2 linked regions of the Acidaminococcus fermentans DSM 20731 genome follow. The protein of the gene in region 1 interacts with the protein of each later gene in a pairwise test. Links are inferred from orthologs where the notes say so. Each region holds a gene or a part of one and is shown on either strand. Other genes may lie near its edges. The genes, in order: ACFER_RS06925 and ACFER_RS00640.

The links.
Region 2: the proteins of ACFER_RS06925 (region 1) and ACFER_RS00640 interact in binary tests that used the Escherichia coli proteins (3 or more experiments, as listed by UniProt). The link is inferred for Acidaminococcus fermentans DSM 20731 from one-to-one orthologs.

Annotation. Positions count from the first base shown.
Region 1 is NC_013740.1:1,505,841-1,517,745, reverse strand. What follows is about bases 8,932-11,905. They hold ACFER_RS06925 (transglycosylase domain-containing protein), read right to left. Parts: upstream 11,459-11,905; coding sequence 9,404-11,458; downstream 8,932-9,403. Other genes in these bases: ACFER_RS06920 (ribosome maturation factor RimP), read left to right, coding at 11,680-11,905; ACFER_RS06930 (pyruvate carboxylase subunit B), read left to right, coding at 8,932-9,106. Outside these bases: ACFER_RS06970 (PolC-type DNA polymerase III), read left to right, coding at 1-237; ACFER_RS06965 (Zn-dependent hydrolase), read left to right, coding at 357-1,538; ACFER_RS06960 (alanine/glycine:cation symporter family protein), read left to right, coding at 1,648-3,039; ACFER_RS06955 (IS3 family transposase), read right to left, coding at 3,245-4,243; ACFER_RS06950 (HTH domain-containing protein), read right to left, coding at 4,255-4,659; mmuM (homocysteine S-methyltransferase), read left to right, coding at 4,885-5,838; ACFER_RS06940 (hypothetical protein), read left to right, coding at 5,875-6,432; ACFER_RS06935 (M20 family metallopeptidase), read left to right, coding at 6,435-7,610; more of ACFER_RS06930, read left to right, coding at 7,730-8,931. UniProt on the Escherichia coli protein: Cell wall formation. Synthesis of cross-linked peptidoglycan from the lipid intermediates.
Region 2 is NC_013740.1:134,904-146,834, reverse strand. The notes cover bases 4,824-7,823. They hold ACFER_RS00640 (penicillin-binding transpeptidase domain-containing protein), read right to left. Parts: upstream 7,371-7,823; coding sequence 5,277-7,370; downstream 4,824-5,276. Other genes in these bases: ACFER_RS00635 (FtsW/RodA/SpoVE family cell cycle protein), read right to left, coding at 7,367-7,823; ACFER_RS00645 (bifunctional 5,10-methylenetetrahydrofolate dehydrogenase/5,10-methenyltetrahydrofolate cyclohydrolase), read right to left, coding at 4,824-5,261. In the rest of the region: ACFER_RS00675 (response regulator transcription factor), read left to right, coding at 1-132; ACFER_RS11710 (sensor histidine kinase), read left to right, coding at 148-1,878; ACFER_RS00665 (S-ribosylhomocysteine lyase), read right to left, coding at 1,932-2,408; ACFER_RS00660 (DUF190 domain-containing protein), read right to left, coding at 2,508-2,903; ACFER_RS00655 (hypothetical protein), read right to left, coding at 3,150-3,908; ACFER_RS00650 (thioesterase family protein), read left to right, coding at 4,047-4,442; more of ACFER_RS00645, read right to left, coding at 4,443-4,823; more of ACFER_RS00635, read right to left, coding at 7,824-8,572; tRNA (guanosine(46)-N7)-methyltransferase TrmB, read right to left, coding at 8,591-9,232; ACFER_RS00625 (sigma-54-dependent Fis family transcriptional regulator), read right to left, coding at 9,323-11,242; ACFER_RS00620 (C40 family peptidase), read right to left, coding at 11,264-11,931. UniProt on the Escherichia coli protein: Essential cell division protein that catalyzes cross-linking of the peptidoglycan cell wall at the division septum. Required for localization of FtsN.

The sequences.
Region 1 (11,905 bases):
TCCGACGCCCACAAGTTCCTGGTGACGGAAAAAGGGCTTTTGCCGCCGCTGGGTGCCATCGGGGGCATCGGGGGCGTGGCCGCGGAAGGGATCGTGGAGGCCCGGAAGAAGGGCCCCTTCATTTCCCAGGAAGACCTGCGGAACCGGGCCAAGATCAGCACCAGCAACGTGGAGATCCTGGACGAACTGGGAGTCCTGGAAGGGATGCCCAAAACGGACCAGATCGAGCTGTTTTAAGGGGGCTGCTGCCAGGGACGGAGCTGTGAAAAATGATTTTTCATTTTTTCACAGCTCCTTTTCTATTTCCCCATTTTATGGTTATAATGGAAGAAATGTACGTGAAGGAGGTCTTTTTCATGGGAAAAGTTATGGATATCCTGGAAACCATCGGCCATTTTGGCAAAAATCCGGACGGGTCTTATACCCGCCGGCTGTACAGTCCGGAATTCTTCCAGGCCCTGGAGGCGGCGGAAGGGCTGCTCCGGCAGGCGGGTCTCACCACCAGCCGGGACGCGGCGGGGAATCTTCGGGCCGTGCTGCCCGGGACGGATCCGGAGGCAAAGCACATCCTCCTGGGGTCCCATCTGGACACGGTGCCCTCCGGGGGTCTTTATGACGGGGCCTACGGGGTGGCGGCGGCCATCGGCTGCGTCCGGCGGCTCCGGGAAGAAGGACGGAAGCTGCGGCACACGGTGGAGGTGTACGCCTTCAACGGGGAAGAAGCCAGCCCCCTGGGAGGGACCTTCGGCAGTCGGACTCTGGCCGGGCTTACAGATCCGGACCAGCCCCTGCTCCGGGAAACCCTGGAGGGATTCAGCCATTCGGTGGAAGAAATCCTGGCCTGCCGCCGGGACTTTTCCGATGCGGCCTGCTACCTGGAAACCCACATCGAACAGGGGGGACGGCTGGAGAAGGAAGGGATCCAGCTGGGCATCGTCAGCGGCATCTCCAACATCGTCCGGTACCTGGTGACGGCGGAAGGCCAGAGCAACCACGGGGGCACCACCCCCATGGAGGACCGGCAGGATGCCATGGTGGCCATGGCCAAACTCATCGTCTTTGCCGACGCAGCCTGCCGGAAGATCGGCCACAGCCTGGTGTTCACCGCCGGGAAGATCCAGTGCAGCCCCAATGCGGCCAATGTGGTCCCCGGGAAGGTGACCTGCACCTTTGAAATGCGCAATGTGGACCGGCAGTACACTGACGAACTGATCCGGGAGATCCGGGCGGCCACGGAGCTGATCCCGGATGCCCGGTTCACGGTGCAGCAGCTGATCCACAAGGACAGCGCTCTGTGCGATCCCAAACTGATGGAAGCCTTTGAAAAGGCGGCGGACAGCCTGGGAGCCACCTGGCAGGTGATGCCCAGCGGCGCCGGCCACGATGCGGATTCCATCGCCCACCGGATCCCGGTGGGGATGCTGTTCATCCCCAGCCATCTGGGCATCAGCCACAGCGGCAAAGAATACACGCCTCCGGAAGACGTGGAACGGGGCGGAGAAGTGCTGTACCGGACCCTGTTGGGACTGGACGATTGACGCCCGCCAATCCAACTGATATTATAGGATATACATTTACCATAAGGAGTTGAGGGGATTGCTGCTGACTTTTCTGCAGGGGGCTGCAGACGCATTGTGGGGGACACCGATGACGGTGGTCCTGGTGGGCATGGGGCTGTATCTGAGCCTCCGGTTCCGCTTTTATTACAATTTCCGCCACTGGGGGTTCCATTTCCGGAACACCTTCGGCAAAATGTTCCAGAAAGGGGAGGGCCATGGCACGGTTTCCGGCTTTGCCGCCGCCTGCACCGCCATGGCCAACACCATCGGGGTGGGGAACATCGGCGGGGTGGCTACGGCCATTGTGTCCGGGGGACCGGGGGCCGTATTCTGGATGTGGGTGTCCGGCTGTCTGGGCATGTCCACCAAAGCCTGTGAGATCATCCTGGGCCAGCGGTTCCGGGTGAAATATTCCAAATCCATGGACGAATACATGTGCGACCGGTCCTTTGTGATGAAAAACGCCCTGGGCTGGAAACGAGGCGCCCTGCTCCTGTCCGTGGCCTGCTTCACCCTGGGCCCCTGGACCTGCTCCGTCCAGACCGAATCGGTAGTGGGGGCCCTGAAGGAAGCCTTCGGGATCCCGCCGGTGTACGCTGCAGCGTTTCTGGGAATCACCTGTTTTGCCACCATCTTCGGGGGTCTCCGGCGGATCTCCCAGGTGATGGAACGGGTGGTGCCGGTGATGGCCCTGCTGTACATCCTGGGAGGAGTGGCCATCCTGCTCCAGAACTGGCAGGAGGTACCCGGGGCCCTGGCCCTGATCGTCCGCAGCGCCTTCAGTCCTACGGCTGCCGCCGGGGGCTTTGCGGGAGCCACCGTGAAGGATGCCATGCGCTACGGCATTGCCCGGGGACTGTATTCCAATGATGCAGGCACTGGCTACGGGATCATCGCCCATGCCTCGGCCCGGACGGATCATCCGGTGCGCCAGGCTTCCTGGGGCTGGGGGGAAGTGTTCCTGGACACCATCGTGGTGTGTTCCGTTACGGCCCTTTCCCTGATCCTGACCCATGCCTATACGGATTTCCCCGGCCTGGACAGTGCCCGGCTCACCACCGCCGCCTTCCGGGTCTCTTTCGGGGAACCGGGGGCCTGGTTCCTGGCCCTGGCCATTACAGTCTTTGCCTGGACCACCATCATCGGCATGTATTACAGCTGTGAGAAATCCGTCAACTACGCCTTCGGGGACACCCGGCGGAACAGAATCGGCACCCGGCTGTACATGTTCTACTACATGATCCCCTGTGTGGTGCTCTATCATGCCAAAGCCGATGCCCTGTGGGCCATGACGGACATCCTGTCCGCCATCTATGTGATGATCACCATCCTGTTCATCGTCACCCAGCAGAAGGAAATCTTCCGGCTGTTCGATGATTTCTGGTTCCGGTTCCTGCCGGCCAAAGAACGGGGCGAAAATCCCCCGGTGGTCTCCTACGGGACTGTGGAGGATGAGAGAAGAGTGAAGAGTGCAGAGTGAAGAGTGCAGAGTGAAGAGGGAAGAGGCGTCCGTAAACCGTACCCCTTGTCAAGGACAGTTTCTAAAAGTAGGACCCCTTGTTTTAGACAGTTCAACAATCCTGGTACCTTTAAAATGGACGTTTGGTAATTGTCTATCAGAAGGCCCCTAACCATCCAATCTTATGCACTGGCTCCTTACTCATAAAATGGCTGCTTTTGCCATTTTATGAGGTGAGCTGGTTCCCCAGCTCACAGGCTCTCCGCTTCAATGTAGGAACCTCGGGCATCTTGGGAATATCGAGCGGATAAACCCCTGTTGTTACAAATTGGTAGAACTCGTTTGGCGACAGTTTCGCCAGTTCCCACTGGTAGCGCTCGTTGTTGTAATAATCCATGTAATCATCTACGATGGCCTTCACCTCCCCAAAGCTCACTGCTGCTGCAATTTTCTTTTTCACATGGTCTTTCATACGGCCGAAGAAGCTTTCCTGCGGCGCATTGTCCCAGCAATTCCCCCGCCGTGACATGGATTGTCTGAGATCCTTGTCATGGAGGATATCGATGAAGCTGTGACTCGTGTAATGGCAACCCTGGTCAGAATGCACGATGGTTTCAGCATGCAGTGAGACGCCGTGATCTCGAATCAGGTTGTTCACCGTTTCTACCACGAAATCCACCTCCAAAGAATCGCTGAGGACATACGCCAGAATCTGCTTGGTATAGGCATCCAGTATGGTGGAAAGATAAGCAAAGATCCCATTGTAAGGAAGATAGGTAATATCTGTCAGCAGTACCATGCGAGGACCATAGTCCTCAAACTGGCGCTGCAGCAGATTATCGGCCACCGTATTGGTCTTCAGGGCTTTCGCCAGCTGCCGATAGGGATTCGCCTTCCTGATGGGGCAAAGCAGGTGGAACTTTTTCATCAGACGACGGATTTTCTTCACATTCATAATGACGGGCGGATCCATGTGGAGCAGCTCCATATAGATGCTGCGGGCGCCCTTCTTGTACCCTCGTCTTTTGTAAGCGGCAAGGATCAGTTCAAAGTCCTTGCGGTCCTGTTCTTGCTGGGCCTGCCGAAATGCTTCCGCCTTTACCCAGGCATAATAACCGCTTCGGGACACGCCTGCCATCTTGCATAAACTGCTGATGGAAAGTCTGTTCTCGCTGGTACTTACCGTCTTTTCTATGATTTCGAACACACAAGAGGAATCGTTCATGAGCAGAGAACCTACCTTTTTGTGTTCTTGATCGCGGAAATTTTTTTTAAATATTCCACTTCCTGCCGCAAGTATTCAACTTCATGTCTGAGGGCCTTAATGTCATCTTCAGGCTTGACCTTGGCGGCGGTGTCAGACCTGTCGGCGGGTCTCCTGCCTTCATAGAAACAACCATATTTGGCATATTCCTCTTTGATATGCTGGAGAGCACCGCCAATGCGTCTTTCGCCCAGCACAGCAGGGTCAAAGCCGTATTTTTTGAAGACGTCTTTAGGATAGACTCCTTCCATATATTCGGTGTAAAAGATTTCTTTAAAGGACTTCCTCAGGACCAGGGTAGAGCGGCTTACGCTATACACATAAGGGTTCTGGCGCAACGCTGCAATCTGCTCCTCAGTAAAAAGTTTTCTGCTCATGTGGATTCTCCTTGGCTTTATTGGATTTGAGGATACCACATGCATATGATTGTGTTCAATAGGTTGGGTCCAAAATGAGCACGCCAATTTTAAAGGATTCAAATTGTAGCCTGTCCAATTTTGTGGGCAGGTGCTACTCTTAAAAAGTGTCCACACTTATGGGGACAGTATACCGGCGGAAAGGGACGTCCCGCTGCCGGTATATAGAATCAAAGGAGAGAAACGATGAGACAGACACTGAAGAATATCCTGGACCAGAACAAGATCCTGGTCATTGACGGCTCCATGGGCACGGCCCTGGAAAACCTGGGAGCGGATCTGAACAACAGCCTGTGGACCGCCCGGGTGCTGGCCAACCGGCCGGAACTGGTGAAACAGGTCCATCTGGATTATTTCCGGGCCGGGGCCGATGCGGGGATTACCTGCAGCTACCAGGCTTCCATCCCGGGGCTTGTGGCCAACGGCTTTACGGAACAGGAAGCGGAAGAGCTGATCACCCGGTCCGTGACCATTTTCCAGGAAGCCCGGCAGGAATGGTGGGACCGGGAAGGGAAAGCCGCCGGCCGGGCCTGGCCTCTGTGCCTGGCCGGGGTGGGGCCTTACGGCGCCTATCTGGCGGATGGGTCCGAATACCGGGGCCATTACGGGGTGTCCCGGGAAGATCTGGAAAAATTCCATCGGCGCCGGGCGGAACTGCTGTGGCAGGCCGGGGCGGATGTGCTGCTGTTCGAGACCCAGCCCTCCCTGGAAGAAGCCCTGGTGGAAGTTTCCATCGCCAAAGATCTGGGAGCCGCCTTCTGGGTGAGCTTCTCCTGCCGGGACGGGCTCCATATCTGCGAAGGGACCCCGATCCGGGAAGCGGCGGCGGAAGTGGTCCGTCAGTTCCCGGAAGTGGAGGCCCTGGGGGTGAACTGCACCAAACCGGAATACCTGGTGAGCCTGATCGGAGAACTGAAAACCGCTTCTGACCGGCCCATATTCGTCTATCCCAACAGCGGAGAAGAATATGACCCGGTGACCAAGACCTGGCATGGAGTGGGCACGGACCGGAAGTTCGGCGATTATGCCCTGGAGTATATGAAGGCCGGAGCCGTGGCCGTAGGGGGCTGCTGCACCACGGTGGCGGATCATGTCCGCCAGGTGGCGGCGGCCCGGGAACAGTTCCTGGGAGAGGCATGAGGGCAGAGGGAAGAGGAACAAAGGAGGCGCCGGTCCATGAGTGAGGGGGAAATCACAACCTATACGGGGATCCAGTTCGATCCCCTCCATCCGGACCCGGAAACCATCCGGATCCAGGACATCGCCCATGCCCTGAGCCTTTTGTGCCGGGGCAACGGCCATGTGAAGACTTTCTATTCCGTGGGCCAGCACTGTCTGGCGGCGGCCAAAGAAGCGGCAGCCCGGGGGGATTCCCGGCAGGTGATCCTGGGGGCCCTGCTCCATGACGCCACGGAATGTTATCTGTCCGACGTGCCCCATCCCTACAAGGTGAACATGCCCCGGTACCGGGAGCTGGAAGACCGTCTGCTCCAGGCGGTGCTGGACCGGTTCCTGGGAGGGCCCCTTACCCCGGAAGAATGGGCGGAAGTGGAACAGATCGACCGGGCCCTGATGTTCAGCGACCTGCATCATCTCATGGACCATCCGGAAAACCGGGAACAGGAAGGGACCCTGCGGCTGCCGGTGGACTACCGGGTGCGGCTCTTTACCGAAGTGGAACAGGAGTATCTGGACTGGTTCCGGAACTGTCAGGAAGAAAATAAAGGAGAATGACCATGGAACGGGAAAAAATCAAGGAAAGCTGGGAAAAACGCCGGGAAGAACTGTGCCGCATGGCGGACCAGATCTATGACTGGGCGGAAGTGGGCCTGGAAGAAACCAAATCCTCCGCCCTGCTGGAAGACTATCTGGAACAACAGGGATTTGCCGTGGAAAAAGGAGTAGGGACCCTGCCCACCGCCTTCCGGGCCACCTGGAAACAGGGAGAGGGAGGACCCCGGCTGGGGTTCCTGTGTGAATACGATGCCCTGGAAGGCATGGGCCATGGCTGCGGCCATCATCTCCAGGGACCTTCCGTCATCGGGGCGGCCCTGGCGGTCCGGGACCGGTTCGCTGGGAAAGGCGTGCCCTTTTCCCTGGTGATCTACGGGACACCGGCGGAAGAGACCATCGGGGGCAAGACGGTGATGATGGAGCAGGGCTGCTTCCAGGACATCGACATCGCCCTGATGATGCACGCCGCGCCCACCACCTGCGTGGATGTAAAGAGCATGGCCAACAAAAGCTATAGGGTGGAATTCCACGGGGTGCGGGCCCATGCGGCCATGAGCCCGGAACAGGGACGGAGCGCCTTTGACGCGGCCCTGCTCAGCTTCAATGCCATCGAATTCCTCCGGGAACATGTGAACGAGGACACCCGGATGCACTACACGGTCCGGGACGCCGGGGGACCGGCCAATGTGGTCCCTGACCGGACCCTGGCCCAGTATGAGCTCCGTTCCTACGATACCGGCTACCTCCGGAGCCTGGAACCCCGGTTCCTGGATATCCTGAAAGGGGCCTGCCTGATGACCGGTACCACCCATACCATCACCGAGACCCACGAATTCTATGCCAAGATCCCCTGTCTGACCCTCAATGACCTGGTGATGGAACAGGCCCGGGCCTTCGGGGCGCCCCAGCTGTCGGAACCCCGGCAGAAAACCGGTTCCACGGATTTCGGCATCATCCTGTACCACATGCCCGGCACCTGCATCCGGGTGGCCTTTGTGCCGGAAGGGACCCCGGCCCATTCCGAAGTCTATCTGAAGGCCGGGAAGACGGAAGCCGCCCATAAGGCCATCGGCTATGGCAGCCAGATCCTGGCCGCCGCCTGCTGCTCCATCCTGGAAGACCCGGAAAAGCTCACCGCCATGTGGGAAGAATTCCGGAAAAGAAAAGCTTCACACTGAAATAAGGATCTGCTAATATTCTGAATAAACTACAATGTATTACCTCAGAGGACGGATGTATGATATAATATACATTGTATAAATCAGTTAGACTGTTCGTAACTATAGGAGGTTGAGCAATGAACAATCCGAACCCCGTTAAAATCGTGGAAACGGTTCTCCGTGACGGCCATCAGTCCCTGTGTGCCACCCGTATGCGCACCAGCGACATGCTGCCCATGCTGGAAGCCCTGGATGACTGCGGCTTCTATGCCCTGGAAGCCTGGGGCGGCGCCACTTTCGATTCCTGCCTGCGTTTCCTGAACGAAGATCCCTGGGAACGGCTGCGTACAATCCGGAAACATGTGAAGAAAACCAAGCTGCAGATGCTGCTCCGTGGCCAGAACATCCTGGGCTACAACCATTATGCCGATGATGTGGTCACCGAATTCGTCAAACGCAGCGTGGACAACGGGATCGACATCATCCGTATCTTCGATGCCTTCAACGATACCCGGAACCTGGAAACGGCCATGAAAGCCACCAAGGCTGCCGGCGCTCATGCCCAGGGCACCCTGGTATACACCATCAGCCCGTACCACAAGGACAGCGACTATCTGAAGCTGGCCAAGGAACTGGTGGAAATGGGGGCTGACTCCATCTGCATCAAAGACATGTCCGGCCTGCTGGCTCCCTATGCCTGCGCTTCCCTGGTAGAGGCCCTGAAGAAGGAAATCAGCATCCCTGTAAACGTGCACTCTCACTGCACCAGCGGCATGGCTTCCATGACCCTGCTGAAGGGCATCGAAGCCGGTGCGGATATTGTGGATACGGCTCTGTCTCCCTTTGCGGAAACCACCAGCCATCCCTGCACCGAATCCCTGGTGTACACCCTGAAGGGCACCGAAAGAGATACTGGCATCGACATGGACAAACTGGGGCCCATTGCGGACCACTTCAAGAAAGTCCGTGCTGATCTGGTGAAGACCTTCAAGCTGCCCAGCAACATCAGCATTAACCCCAAGGTCCTGAGCTTCCAGATCCCTGGCGGCATGCTGTCCAACATGCTGAACCAGCTCACTGAAATGGGCATGGCCGACAAATACGAAGAAGTGCTGAAGGAAGTGCCCAGAGTCCGGGCCGACCTGGGGTATCCTCCTCTGGTAACTCCTTCCAGCCAGATTGTGGGCACCATGGCCACCATGAACGTCATGATGGGACGGTACAAAATGATCCCCAACGAAATCCAGGATATTGTCATGGGCAAATACGGCAAGACGCCGGGACCCATCAGCGAAGATCTGAAGAAACTGGTTCGCCGCTGGATCGTAAAGAAGACCGGCAAGACCGTGATTTCTCCCATTACCCACAGACCGGCCGACGATATTCCGCCGCAAATGGAAAAGATGAAAGCCGACCTGGCTGCCAAAGGCTATCCCAATGCCTCCGTGGAAGATGTGCTGTCCTATGCCCTGTTCCCGGAAGTGGCCCTGGCCTTCTTCAAGAACAACCGGTAAAAAGCTGCTGCTGTGGCAGCGGCCGATGGAAAGGGACTGTTGCATGAGCAACAGTCCCTTGTCTGGAGTCAGGAGTCTGAAGTCGGAAGCCTTAGGACAGGATTAGCCTGGATGGGCGAATCCTTCTGATTCTATAGAACCAGAATCGAGAGTAAACTGAGAGGTTATTTGATCCAAAGGTTCTGCATATTCAAAAATTTGTCTGCAAATTTAACATTGGGCCATTGTCGACTGGCCATTGACTCTTACCCCTTGACAAAAAAATCCCCGCCGCAGCTGCGGCAGGGATTTTTTTTATCACTGTTTCGGCGGCCGTACCGGCGGGGGCGTGGAGCTCTTGCCGGACCGGGGCGGCTGGGGAACGTTCCCGCCTCCCGGCAGGGCGTCTTCCTTCTTGCTGTCCTTTTTCTTGGTATCCTGTTTCTTGGTGGTCTGTTTCTTGGGCTGGGGCTTGGGGGCTTCATACTTCGGCGCCGGCATCTTGAAGCCGTCCGGTTTTTCGAAGTCTTCAGCAGGAATGCCGTCCAGAGCACCGCTCATGAAGGCACGCCACAGGGTGGCCGGCTGGCCGCCCCCGGTCATGCCGCCCAGGGATTCATTGTTGTCATCCCCGATCCATACGGCACAGGCCAGGTTGGGGGTGAAGCCCACGAACCAGGCATCGTGGTAATTGTCGGTGGTCCCGGATTTCCCGGCGCAGGGCCGGCTGATGGCGGCACCACGGCCGGTGCCCCGGGTCATGACGTCTTCCATCATGGAGATCATCATGTAGGCGCTTTCCGGTTTCACAGCCTGGGTGGGATTGGTCTTGTGTTCATAGAGCACTTTGCCGTTCCGGTCCAGGATTTTGATGATGGGGGTGGGTTTATTGAATTTCCCCATGTTGGCGATGCCCGCATAGGCACCGGCCATTTCCAGCGGGGTGACCCCGTGGGTCAGGCCCCCTACGGCCATGGCCGGATTGTCGTCATCCTCCACCAGGGTGGTGATGCCCAGCCGCTTGGCCAGCTTGATGGTCTTTTCCGTACCGTACTTCATGGCCACCTTGATGGCGGGCACATTGTAGGAATAGGTGAGGGCCGTCCGGTAGCTGACGGTGCCGTGGAAGCTCCGGTCATAGTTCTGGGGATTCCATTCGCCGGGGATCGGAGAATCCTGTACGGTGTCCCCGGGGGTGGCTCCCTGTTCCAGGGCGTTCAGATACACAAAGGGTTTCATGGAGGAACCGGGCTGCCGTTCCGCCATGACGGCACGGTTGAACTGGTCGGTGCCCCGGCCCCCGATCATGGCCTTGATGTAGCCGGTCTTGGGATCAACGGCCACAATGGCGCTCTGGGGCTGTTTCAGCTTGTTGCTGTCGGTGTAGTAGGTGGGAGTGAGGGCGGCGGCTTTTTCCGCAGCCTTCTGCATATCCGGATCCAGGGTGGTGTAGACTTTCAGGCCCTGCTTGTACACGGCGTCGGGACCGAACTTGTCCACCAGCAGCTGGATGCAGTAATCGATGAAGTATTTCTTGGAGCCGGGAGATTCATTGAGGCTCTTGTAGGTCAGGGGCTCCGCATAGGCCTTGTCGGCTTCTTCCTTGGTGATGAACCCGTATTTGGTCATCTGCTCCAGCACCGTCTTCTGCCGGGCCTTGGCGGCCTTGGGGTTGGACAGGGGGGAGTAGTAGTTGGGGCTCTTGGGGATCCCGGCGATCATGGCACTCTGGGCCAGATCCAGATCTTCCACGTGTTTGCCGAAGTAGGTGTTGGCGGCGGTTTCCACCCCGTAAGCCCCCTGGCCGAAGTAGATCTGGTTCATGTACATCTCCAGGATCTCGTTCTTGGTGTATTTCTGTTCGATCTGGAGGGCAATGAAGGCTTCATGGAGCTTCCGGCTCAGGGTCTGTTCCTGGGTCAGGAAGTAGTTCTTGGCCAGCTGCTGGGTGATGGTGCTGCCCCCCTGGACCTCGCCCCACCGGATGTAGGTGTAGATGGCCCGGCCGATCCCCCGGAAGTCGATGCCTCCGTGTTCATAGAACCGGATGTCTTCTGCCGCCAGGAACGCATGCTGGAGGTTCTTGGGGACTTTGTCGATGGTCACCGGGATCCGGTCTTCTTCCGAATTCACCGTAGTGATCAGGTTGCCCTTGGCGTCGAAGAACTGGGAGGAAGCCATGGGTGCCATGTCCTTGGTGAGGATCTTGGCGGTGGTGAACTTGGCCACCGCAAAGAAGGCGGCCACCGAAAGGAAGCCCACCAGCACCAGAGCCATCAGGGCCGAAAAAATCGTCCCCCCCAGCTTCTTTCGTTTGTGAGGAGAAGAGGAACCGAAGAGGTTCCTCCAGTTCTTATTCTTGTTGCTTGTCATCACGTCAGCTCCTATAACAGATAGAAATGGATTGAGACCATAAGTTACAGGATATTATATCACATTTGTCCGGTGAGGTGTATAGGGGACATTTCTTCCAACAGTTGCCATTTTCCCGGGAGGGTGCTATAATAATGAGGAAAACTGAGGCAGACCTTAGAGAGTGGGTATTCGTACCCGCTCTTTCGTTTACTAGGAAAGAAAAAAGCAGAGGTGCCTGAATGGACAAAAAGAAAATCACAGAACGGGTGACGGACCTGGCAGCTCCCATTGTGGAGGAAGCCGGGCTGGAACTGGTGGATGTGGAATACGTGCGGGAACGGGACTGGTTCCTGCGGGTATTCATCGACAAGGCGGGCGGCATCGACATCGATGACTGCTCGGCGGTCAGCAATGCGCTGGCCAAGAAGCTGGATGAGGAAGACTTCATTAAAGAGAAGTACTACC
Region 2 (11,931 bases), 1.4 Mb from region 1 along the record:
GCCGTATGGTCCTTTTCCTATGCGGGAGAAAGCCGCACCATCGACATGCACATCCGGAGCCTGCGCCAGAAGCTGGGAGAAGCCGGACGGATCATCCAGACCGTCCGGGGCGTGGGCTACCGGATCCAGTGACCGGGAGCACAGCGTATGAAAAAGCAGATTTATCTCCATCTGTTCCTGGTGGGTCTGGCCTGCATCCTGGTCACCGCCCTGGTCTGCGCCTTTGCCTCCTGGCAGACGGCCAAACAGCAGACCCTGGCCGATCTCCAGCAGGTGGCCCAGGTCCTGGGGACGGACCTGGAACACCACAGCGACCCCTATGTGTTCCTGAAACGGTCCGGCCAGGCGTCTCCGGATCTGCGGCTGACCTGGGTGGATACCCATGGCACCGTCCTCTATGATTCCTTTGAAGACGCAACAGCCATGCCCAACCACCGGGAGCGGCCGGAAATCGCCCAGGCCCTGGGCGAAGGCCAGGGCAGCAACGCCCGTCATTCCGCCACCCTCCAGGAAGTGACCCTGTATGCGGCCCAGCGGCTATCGGACGGCAGCGTGCTCCGGCTGGCCCGGACCCAGACGGACCTGCTCCGTCCCCTGGAAGCTCTGCTGCCCTGGTGGCTCTTCTCCCTGCTCCTGCTGATCCTGATCTGCCAGTTCACCGTGCGGCGGCTCACCCAGGGGCTGCTGGATCCCCTGGAACAGGCCACCCGGTACCTGTCCCAGATCGGTCAGGGAGACACTTCGGAAGAAGAAAAACAGCTGTTCCACACATCCTACCCGGAACTGCTGCCCTTCCTGGCCACCATCGACCGGCAGGGAAAACAGCTGGACCAGAGCCTGCGGAACCTGGAACAGGAACGGAACACCATGAAACGGATCACCGACAGCCTGAAGGAAGGGGTGATCCTGCTGGATGACCAGATGCGGATCCAGTGGATCAACGCCTGGGGCTTCCAGCTGCTCCAGCAGGAAGAACGGCCCACCGCCGGCCGCCCCCGGATCCTGGGAAAATTCCTCATGCCCTTCCTGCCCCCGGAGGCCCGGACTTCCCTGGATCAGCTCCGGAACAGCCGGGCCTGGAACCGGACCGTCAAATACCGGAGCCGCCAGTACCAGTTGGACCTCCAGCCTCTGGAACCGCCCCAGGGCCGGGCCAGCCGGATGCTGATCATCCAGGACATTACTGAAGCCCGGGAACGGGAGCAGCTGCGGCGGGATTTTACTGCCAACGTGACCCATGAACTGAAGACGCCCCTGACTTCCATCAGCGGATTCGCCGAACTGATGGCCGCCGGGATGTACCAGAAAAAAGAGGACATCACCCATTTCGGACAGCTGATCCGGAAAGAGGCGGCCCGGCTGCTGGAAATGATCAACAGCATCATCTTCCTGTCCCGGATCGAAGAAGTGCCGGCGGAGGCCCTCCAGGAAGAAGTTCCCCTGGGCGGCCTGATCCAGTCCGTGGTGGAATTCATGGACCCCTTCTGCAAAGACAGGCAGGTGACCATCCACTGCCATCTGACGGAAGACAAAGTCCGGGGCAGCAGCAGCATGCTCCGGGAAATGGCCATGAATCTCATCGACAACGGGGTCAAGTACAACCGGCCCGGAGGCCATGTGTACGTGACCATGGGACGGGACGGAGACCAGGTGGTGCTAACGGTGAAGGACACCGGCATCGGCATCCCGGAAGATGTCCAGGAGCGGGTCTTCGAACGGTTCTACCGGGTGGAAGGGAGCCGGAGCAAGCAAAGCGGCGGCAGCGGTCTGGGCCTGTCCATCGTGAAACACATCGTAGAACAGCACCGGGGCAAGATCAGACTCACCAGCCGGGTGAATGAAGGGACCTCCATAGAAGTCCAACTGCCGAGAGCGTGAAAATGGGGGTGTGAAAAAATTCACACCCCCATTCGGTGCGTCTCTGACGCACCTTACACAATCTTCCTCTCATAGGGATCACTGCTGATTCCTTTGGCCAGGATCTCCTTGGCCCATTCCTGGGCACAGAACAGGGAATGGTCTTTGTAATTCCCGCATTCCTTTTCCTTTGTCCCGGGTACCTGGTCCCAGGTGGTCTCCACCACCAGTTCCAGAGCTTCCTTCAGGGCTTTGGCCACGTCCTTGGGATCATGGACCCCCCAGCACAGGAGATGGAACCCGGTGCGGCAGCCGAAAGGAGAGCAGTCCAGATACCCTTTGATCCGGGGCCGCAGATACAGGGCCAGCAGATGTTCCAGGGTATGCATCCCTCCGGTGGGGATTTCCTGCTGGTTGGGCTGGCACAGCCGGATGTCGAAGTTGGAAACGATGTCCCCGTGTTCCCCGGTTTCCTGCCCGATCAGCCGCACATAAGGGGCCTTCACTTTCGTATGATCCAGGGTGAAGCTTTCGATGATGACTTTTTCCATATTCATTCCTCCAATGAAAGAAGTGTTGCACGATTCGTGCAACACTTTCCTGTCAGCTGACAGCTGACGGGGGTGCTGCCCATCCGCAGCCCCCCCCTTTCATTTTTGCATCTCCGGATTGTCCCGGTTCTCGATCTTTTTCCGGTATTCTTCCTTCACGTAATTGGTGGCCAGCATGTCGATTTCTTCCACTGTAGCCACCCCGTGGCGCAGGTTCTCCTCCAGGAACGGATACATCAGTTCGATCTGTTCCTTTGTATCGATCATGGTGATGATCACCGGCAGGTTGATGGCTTCGGAAACACTGATGAACAGTCTCCGTTCCTTCCCCCGCACCCGGCTCCCATAGCCCTGGGTCCCCCGGAGCACTGTACAGCCGGCGATTTTGTATTTCCCGGCAATGTCAAAGATTGCCTTGTAAAAAGGTTTGTCCTTGTAAAAGAAATCTTCGCCTACATAGATGGTCAGTTTGGTCAGGTGCAGAAAATCAGCCATATGCTTTCCCTCCATTTCGGATGAATCTCACTTTTCTTATGTTTATTGTAACATAAATTGATTTTTTTCGTAATAGGATGGACCGTAGGGGATGCAGCCCGGTTGCTCCGCAGGATGTACGGACAATCGGCAATTTGGCGGGCTGCCCGGCGTGCAGCCCCTACGGTTCCGATTTGCACATCCATAAAATTTGCCTGCAAATTTTATCATCCGGCCATTAACCATTGACTGCAGACAAGCTGGGGCTCACGCCCCAGCTTTTTCCATCCTCTTCCGCTTCCGGTAATAGGCGTTCCCCACGCCCCCCACTACCAGCAGCACCATGAGCCAGCCGGCGGCTTTCACCGGGTTCAGGTAGGTGACGGTGGCCTCCATGGGCGTTTCTTCTCCCAGGGGCAGCTTCCAGGTAAGGATCCGTTTGTCGTCGCTGACCTGGGTAGCGTTGGTGGCATCCACCCCGGTGGGCAGCACCAGGGTGAACCGCAGATCGAACTGTTTCAGCACGTTCTGGAGCACGGCCTGGGCATCCCTGTTCTTCAGTTCTTCTTTGGGGGCCATGTTGATCCCGGTATGGACACTGATGGTATCGAACAGCAGGCCTCCCTGGAGACGGACAATGGGATCTTTCTTTTCTTTGGTAACGGAGGCCGTTTTGGCTTTATCCCCGTTCTGGGATCCGGCGGCATCCTGGGCCGCTTTTTCCCAGGTGCCGATGTCAAAGGTCTTCAGCACTTTGGAGTCTTTGATATCCTTCACCTGATTGTAATGCTTGGTGGCCACGAACCCTTCATACTGCCCTTCTTTGGCAGGCCGGACTCCATAGCCGTCCTTCCGGAAATCTTCCTGGAAGGCGTCCACCGTAGGTTTCAGCACCGGTGCCGCCACCAGTCTGCAGGTAAGGTCCGCCGCTCCCAGACGGGTGATTTCCATGGTAATGTGGCCTTTGGCGCAGCCGCTGAGAAGAAGGCTCAGCAGCAGGCACCCAAGAAGAATGATCTTTTTCATAAAGCCCTCCCGGCTGTCTTGTTTTCTTCGCCCTTGTCCCGGCCGGCACCTGGAGGATTCCAGACTGCCGCCTTGCCTTTCCGGGAAAAAACGAGTAAGATGGAATTGTCAAAAATCTAAAAGAGAGAAGTGGATATCATGAAAGAATTCCGTATCGGCGCCGTGGGTGAAGCCACGGATACCGTGCTCCACACCAACACTGCCGCCGCCATGGGCAGCGGCTCCCTGGACGTCTACGCCACCCCGGCCATGCTGGCCCTGATGGAAAAGGCGGCCTGCAGCATCGTCAATCCCTGCCTGGATGAGGAAACCACCAGCGTGGGGATCGGCGTGAACCTGTCCCATGATGCCGCCACCGCCGTGGGCAAGACTGTTACCGCCAAAGCCGTCCTGGTCGGAGTGGACGGCCGGAAACTGACCTTCAAGATCACCGTATCCGACAACTACGGCACCATCGGCCAGGGCACCCATGAACGGTTCCTGGTGAACAAGGCCAAATTCCTGGGCAAACTGGCGGCCAAGGATCAGAAATGATCAGAGACGCCGGGTGAGGGTTTCCATGACCATCAGGTTGCTGACCACACCCACTCCGCCGGGAACGGGGGTGTAGGCCGAAGCCTTGACTTTTTTGGCCGCTTCGGACACATCCCCCACCAGCTTCCCGTCCACGGAATTGATGCCCACATCCACCACCACGGCTCCTTCCCGGATCATGTCTTCCGTGATCAGGTCGGGTTTGCCCACTGCACTGATGATGATATCTGCCTGCCTGGTAATGGCAGGCAGATTTTTTGTGCGGGAACGGCACACGGTCACTGTGGCGTACCGGCCCATGAGCATCAGGGTCAGCGGCCGTCCCACCACTTCTCCATAGCCCACCATCACCACATGCTGCCCTTCCAGGGGGATCTTGTAGTAATCCAGCAGGGCCATGCAGGATCGGGGAGTGCAGGGGCCCCAGGGGGTGATCCCCAGGTACAGCTTCCCTCCGTTGATGGGATGGATGCAGTCCATGTCCTTTTCCGGATCCAGCTGCCGGATCAGCTGCATCCGGCTGATGTGCCAGGGAAAAGGCACCAGGGGCAGGATCCCGTCCACCCGGGGATCTTCACTGAGAGCCCGGAGAGCGCGTTCCGCTTCTTCCTGGCTGGCTCCTTCTGGCAGTTCCACATCCCGGGTATGGATGCCCAGGCTGGCTGCCGTCTTCAGCAGGCTCCGTTTGTACACATGGGCCGCCGGATTGTCCCCCACCAGAAAGGTGGCCAGGGTCAGTTCCTTCCCGGCGAACTTTTCCCGGAGATTTCTGCGGATTTCTTCCGCCACCGGTTTCCCGGCCATAATGATTGGTTCCATCTTCCATTCCTTTCCTTACCGAAAATACACCGTCACCGTATCTCCCTTGTGGAGAATGGTTCCCGGAGCGGGATTCTGCTTCCAGCTGGTACCGCTGCCAACGGGGATCAGGGCCAGGTTGGCCCCACTCAGGGCAGCGGCCACCTCCCGGATGGCATGGCCGGCCAGGTTGGGCAGTTTCACCGCTCCGTTCCCGTCCGCCTCCAGGGTGGCCAGGGGCGCCGCCTCTTTGGCCGTCTTGGCCAGCAGGGATTCCACGGTGGGAAGCCCGTCCCAGTTGCTGGGCTGGACCCCTTCCGCCACCAGGATCTGCTGGAGAGTATCCCGGAAAATAGGCGCAGACACCTGGGATCCGTAGAAGGCTCCCTTGGGCGAATCCAGCATGATGATCATGGCATATCTGGGGGCATCACTGGGCACAAAGCCCACAAAGGAGGCAATGTACACCCCGGGGATATAGCCGCCTTTGGGAGACAGTTTTTCTGCGGTCCCAGTCTTGCCGGCGATCTTGTAGCCCTTGATCTGGGCCGTTTTGCCGCCCCCTTCGGAAACCACCTTTTCCATCATGGTCCGCATTTCTTCCGCCACTTCCGGCGTGATCACCGTGCGGACCACTTCTGTTTTCCCTTCCTGGAGGACTTTTCCATCCGGGCTTGTGACTTTTTTGACAATATACGGTTTTACCAGGCTCCCACCGTTGGCAATGGCGCAAATGGCACGGAGCATCTGGAGCGGAGTCACAGCAATCCCCTGTCCGATGGCCATGGTGGCCACATCGGAAGGCACCATATCCTTGGGGTTGTACAGGATCCCCGCTTCTTCCCCGGGCACATCACTGCCGGTGGCGCTGCCGAAGCCGAAGGCTTTGGCATACTGGGTTTCCCGTTCGCCTCCCAGCTTCAGGCCCAGGTCGGCCATCCCCGTATTCAGGGAGAATTTGATCACGTCAGTAAAGGTCACATGGCCCATGCCCTTGCCGTCCCAGTTCCGGATCCGCCGGCCTCCCACGTCGATGGACCCCTGGTCGTTGAAGGGCGTATTGGGGGTGATGACCCCTTCCATCAGCCCGGCGGACCCCATAATGGGTTTGAACACGGATCCGGGTTCATAGACGATGCCCACGCCCCGGTTCATATAGGCTCCTTTGGGGGCCTGGGCAAAATGGTTGGGATCGAAGGTGGGCCGGCTGGCCATCCCCAGGATCTCCCCGGTGTTGGGGTCCATCAGGATGGCAGCCGCACTGGCCGCATGGGTCTTTTTGATGGCTTCATCCAGGCTCTTTTCCAGGATGAACTGCATCCGGGCGTCAATGGTGAGCTGGACCGTGTTCATCCGCCGTACCTGGACCTGGTTCATGGCACTCTGGCCCACCTGGTTGCCCTTGGCGTCGAAGAAGCTGCGTTTTTTCTGGTTCCGGCCCTTCAGCTGGTCGTCCATGGAGGCTTCCACCCCCTCCAGCCCCTTGTCATCGGTGCCCACAAAGCCCAGGACCTGGGCCGCCAGGTCGTTTTTCGTATAGAACCGTTTGCTTTCTTCCTTGAAATGGAACCCGCTGAGCTTCTGTTCCTTCAGGATGGCTTCCACCTGGTCCGCCACATGGGGATCCAGGGTCCGCTTCACCCAGATGAACCGCCGGTCCGGCTCACAGAATTCTTCGTACAGTTTGTTCGCATTCAGTCCCAGCACCGGTGCCAGGGCATCCGCTGCCACCTTTTTGGGGTCCCGGCTGGGCATTTTCCCCGCCGGCCACCGGTCCGGATTGTCCACCAGTTCCTGGGGATCCACATAGAGGGATTTGCTGATGACGCTTACCGCCAGCTCCTCCCCGTTCCGGTCCACGATGCTGCCCCGGGGGGCGATTTCCGTATGTTCCCCGGTGATCTGGTCATTGGCCTCCTGGGCCAGGGTACTGCCCTGGACAATCTGGAGCCAGAACAGCCGGACCACAATGACCAGCACGGCCAGCCCCAGGAATTTCCCCAGGCCCACGGCCCGGAGCTTTCCCTCATGGAGGATTTCCTGGTGATTGGGATCCAGCTTCAGCACCGGTTTTTCCGGTGCCGGACCCGTTTTTTTCTTTTTTCTCTGCAAAAACTGCGGTATCTTCACCGGGTCCACCTCCCCGTCTCTTTCCGTCCCGGCTGGAACGGTCTGTTACCGGAGGGCGGCACCCGGGACCCGGCCGGCTGTTTTCCCCGTTCCATTTCCATCCGGTACACGGAAAGCACCAGGCCGATGCCCACCAGGGTGATGATCAGGGAAGTGCCCCCATAACTGATGAAGGACAGCGGAACCCCGATTACCGGCAGGATGCCGCAGACCATGGCCATATTGGCAATGGCCTGGCCCACCACCAGGAAATTCACCCCGCTGACCAGCAGGAACCCCTTCCGGTCCTGGGTATTCTGCCCGATCCGGTACAGGGCCAGTCCCATGAGCAGGAATACCAGCATCAGGAACAGGGCTCCCAGAAAGCCCCATTCCTGGCAGAAAATGGCAAAGGCAAAATCCGTATGGGCTTCCGGCAGGTAAAAGAACTTGCTGGTGCCCATGCCGAAGGGTTCACCGAAGATTCCCCCGCTGCCGATGGCCATTTTGGCCTGGACCGCCTGGTACCCGTTGCCCTGGGGATCCAGTTCCGGCGTCAGCCAGATCCGCATCCGGTTCAGCCGGTAGGGAGCCTGGATCACGGCCGCCACAGCCCCGCCCAGGAGCACCCCCACCAGGATGCCGAATTCTTTCCAGGGCAGTCCCGCCAGCAGGTACAGTACGATCATCAGGGTCAGGATAATGGAAGCCGTCCCCATATCCGGCTGGATCAGCACCAGGAAGGACATGAACGCCGCTTCCAGGAAGGCCTGACAGGTATCCTTCCGGTGGAGATGGGGTGTTTTCCCCTGTTCCATCACCCGGCCCAGGAAATGGGCCCCCAGGAGGATCACCGCCAGTTTCACGAATTCGGAAGGCTGAAAGGAAAAAGGTCCCAGGATCAGCCAGCGCTGGGCCCCTTTGGTGGCCTTGCCGAAAATGTCCACGGCAATCAAAAGGACCGTACAGCCCACGCACAGCAGCTGGTCAACCCGGAAGAACTGGTGATAGTCCCATTTCCGGCCCACCCAGTGCATCAGCCCCAGTCCGATGGCCCCGTAAATGGCATACCGGATCAGATAATGGTACCCGTTGCCGAACATATCCGCCGCCGCCACGAAACTGGCGCTGAAAATGTTCACGCCCCCCAGGATCATCAGGAAATACACCAGGTTCACCAGTGCATCCCGGGGATTGTCCCAGATTAAAAACCGTTTTCCCATAGCTCCGCCTCGGCGCCGTTAAAAGGCCACTTCGCAGAAGTTGATGTTCTTGCCCCGGGCACTGAACTTCTGCTCATATTCCGTCTGGGCTTCGTTGAGGATGTCCGTATGGTGGAGATCCGTGGACAGTGCCACGATTTCCAGGCCAAATTCCTTGAACTCCTCTACAGAAAAGGCAAACAGATCATCATTGTCCGTTTTGAACCGGAGATGTCCCCCCGGCTTCAGGATCTCTTTGTACTGGGCCAGGAAAGTCCGGTAAGTCAGCCGCCGTTTGGCATGCCGGGCCTTGGGCCAGGGATCGCTGAAATTCAGGTAGATCTGGTCCACTTCTCCCGGAGCGAACCAGTCCAGGAGATGGGCGGCGTCAGCATGGAGGATCCGGGCATTGGGGATTTCCCCTTCCCGGATCTTCTTCACGCCGTAATAGCACACATCCCGCTGGGTTTCAATGCCCAGGTAGCCGATTTCCGGATGGAGCTGGCTCATGGCTGCCAGGAACTGCCCCTTGCCGCAGCCGATTTCCAGCTGGACCGGACGGCCCCCCAGCACCTGTTGGGACCACTGGCCCCGATACTGTTCCAGTCCGTCTTCCAGCAGTTCTTTTCCCCGGTACTCTTCCAGGGCCTGAGGGATCCAGGGTTTCTTTCGTAAACGCATGTGTTGTTTCTCCTTGTCATGGAAATAGGGGGGTGTTGCACCTTGTATGCAACACCCTCTTTTAGCCGTTGACCGTTGACAGCTGATTTTTTATTTTTCTTCCGTCTTTGCTTTCTTGCCCCGGTTTTTCTTTTCTTCCGGGCCCAGATTGAATTTTTTCAGATACCGGTACAGGGTCACCCGGCTTACATCCAGCATCAGCGCCAGTTTGCTGATATTGCCTCCCGCAGCTTTCCAGGCGGCCACAAAGGCATCCTTGTCATGCTTCCAGGATTTTTCGATCCGGTGTTCTCCCGGCAGTTTGATGTGGGATGCTTCGATGACACTGCCGGAAGTGTGGAAGAAGGCCTGTTCGATGACCCCCTGGAGCTGTTTGATGTTGCCGGGCCACTGGCAGCTGTTCAGCAGCTGGAGAGCTTCCCGGGAAAGGGTCTTGCTGGGCATGTTGTGCCGGGCGGCCATTTCCGTCAGGATGTGGTTGGCGATCACTTCCACATCTTCCACCCGTTCCCGCAGGGGCGGAACCCGGATCACCGTCCCGATCACCTGTTCATACAGGTTCCGGGAGAACAGTCCCTTGTCCGTCAGTCGTTTCAGGTTGGAGTCGCAGGCGGCGATCACCCGCACATTGTATTTCCGGCGGGTGCCGGTTTCCCAGTTCCGGACCCCGTTGCGCAGGGCATCCGCCAGGGCATCTTCCAGCTTGGTGGGGAATTTTTCGATTTCATCCAGGAACAGGGTTCCCCCGTTGGCCAGTTCCAGGGCTCCGGCGGTCACATGGCCGGCGCCGTCATCACTGCCGAAGAATTCCGCTTCCAGTTCCGCTTCCGAGCCGTCATGGCCCCGGACGGTAATGAGAGGAGCCGCTGCCCGGGGGCTGGCCTGATGGATCCCGTGGGCCAGCCGCTGCTTGCCGGTACCCGGTTCGCCCTGGAGCAGCAGGTTGTTGTCTCCCCGGGCCACCCGGGCCGCTTTGTGCTGGAGGGCCAGGAATTCGCTGGAGTTGCCCACCATGCTGTAAAGGCTGTACCGGGAGCTGTATCCGGTGGCATGGGCAATGGTGGTCTTCAGGTCCTCGATGGCCATGGTGATAATCACCACGCTGTCCACTTTGCCGCCGGCTTTCACCGGCAGTACACTGGTCACATCCTCATAGGTCCGTTCCTGGGTGATCCAGGTGATTTCCTTCCGGATGGTGCTCTTCCCGGACAATCCCTTCTGGATGGGGATGTGTTCATAGTTCAGGAACACTTCGTCCAGCCGTTCCTTCCCATCCAGCCGCTTTTTCCCGTTGGTGTTGCTGTACCGCAGGCTGCCGTCCTGGTTCACCCAGTAGACCGAAGCCGGGATCTCTTCCGAGATCAGGCCGCAGACCTTCCAGTAGGCCAGCATGTTCAGGAAATTCTCCACAGAGTATTTCATGGTCATCAGCAGGCTCAGCAGGATGTCGTAGGGCAGATCATTCTGGTCCAGGGAGAACAGGGACAGGATGTACCGGCACTGGCCGCCCACTTCGATGGGAGCGGAGCAGGCATCTCCGGAATGGCTTTCCCGGATCCACATCTCCGGTCCGAACATCAGGAAAGGCACATTGTGGCTCCGGGCCACACAGATGCTGGACGTGCCCACATCCTCCTCCAGGACCCGCATGCCCTGGATATCCTCGATGCTCCGCTGGAAAAAGGGCAGGGCGTAGTTCTTCAGCACATATCCCTCTTCATTCACCAGCAGCATGCTCAGATTGTGGGAATTGAAATACTGTTTGTTCTGTTCAAAGAGCCCGTCCACATACTTCACCACGTCCTCATGGACTTCCAGTGCCTTGGCCAGTTCCTGGGGAGACAGCCGCACCCCGTTGGCCGGCATGGTCTCATGTTCCAGTTTCCGTGCTTCGCACCGGCGCCAGGACTCCGCCACCCACGGATGGACGTTGGGATCTATGATCCCCTCGTCCACAAATTTATTGTAGTAGCTGGTCAGCTTTTCCTTGTTGCGTCGTTCCCTAATCATCGATTTACCCCCTGATTCGCTTTAGCGATATGATTTGTGCACCGGGACCAGGACCCGTTTTGCACCGTAATATCTGGATTTCCAATAATCATCGGACAGGCTGCACAGCCGCACTCCCCGGGAAGAGGTGGCGTTCCAGAACAGCCCGTTTCCTGCATAGATGCCCACATGGGACGCTCCGGGTTCATAGGTGGAGAAGAACACCAGATCCCCCGGTTTCAATTGCCGCTGGGTCACAAAAAGACCCTTCTCATACTGCAGATCCGCCGTCCTGGGCAGCTGGGCCCGGTGCTGGCGGAACACATACTGGACGTAGCCGGAGCAGTCGAAAGCCCGGGGCGTGGTTCCCCCGAAGCTGTAGGGCACACCCTTGTACCGGGAGGCCGTCCGGACCACGTCTTCGCCCCTGATTCCATGGATGCCCTCTTTTTCGAAGGCGGCTTCCTGGATCCGGAAATAGGTGGTGTCATCCACTTTCCCGGTGGCCGGCAGCCGGTGTTCCTTCTGGAAGTTCCGGACCTGGCCTTCCAGTTCCCTGGTGTATTTTCCCGTCTGGGGTGTTTTCATACCGATGGCGTTCAGTTTGATCTGCACCGTTTTGACTTTCCAGCCCTTGTCTCCCACTTTCAGAGGGGCTGTCCGATGGGCAGCCGCACCGGCTGAAAGGGGCAGAGCCAGCACAGCCAGGA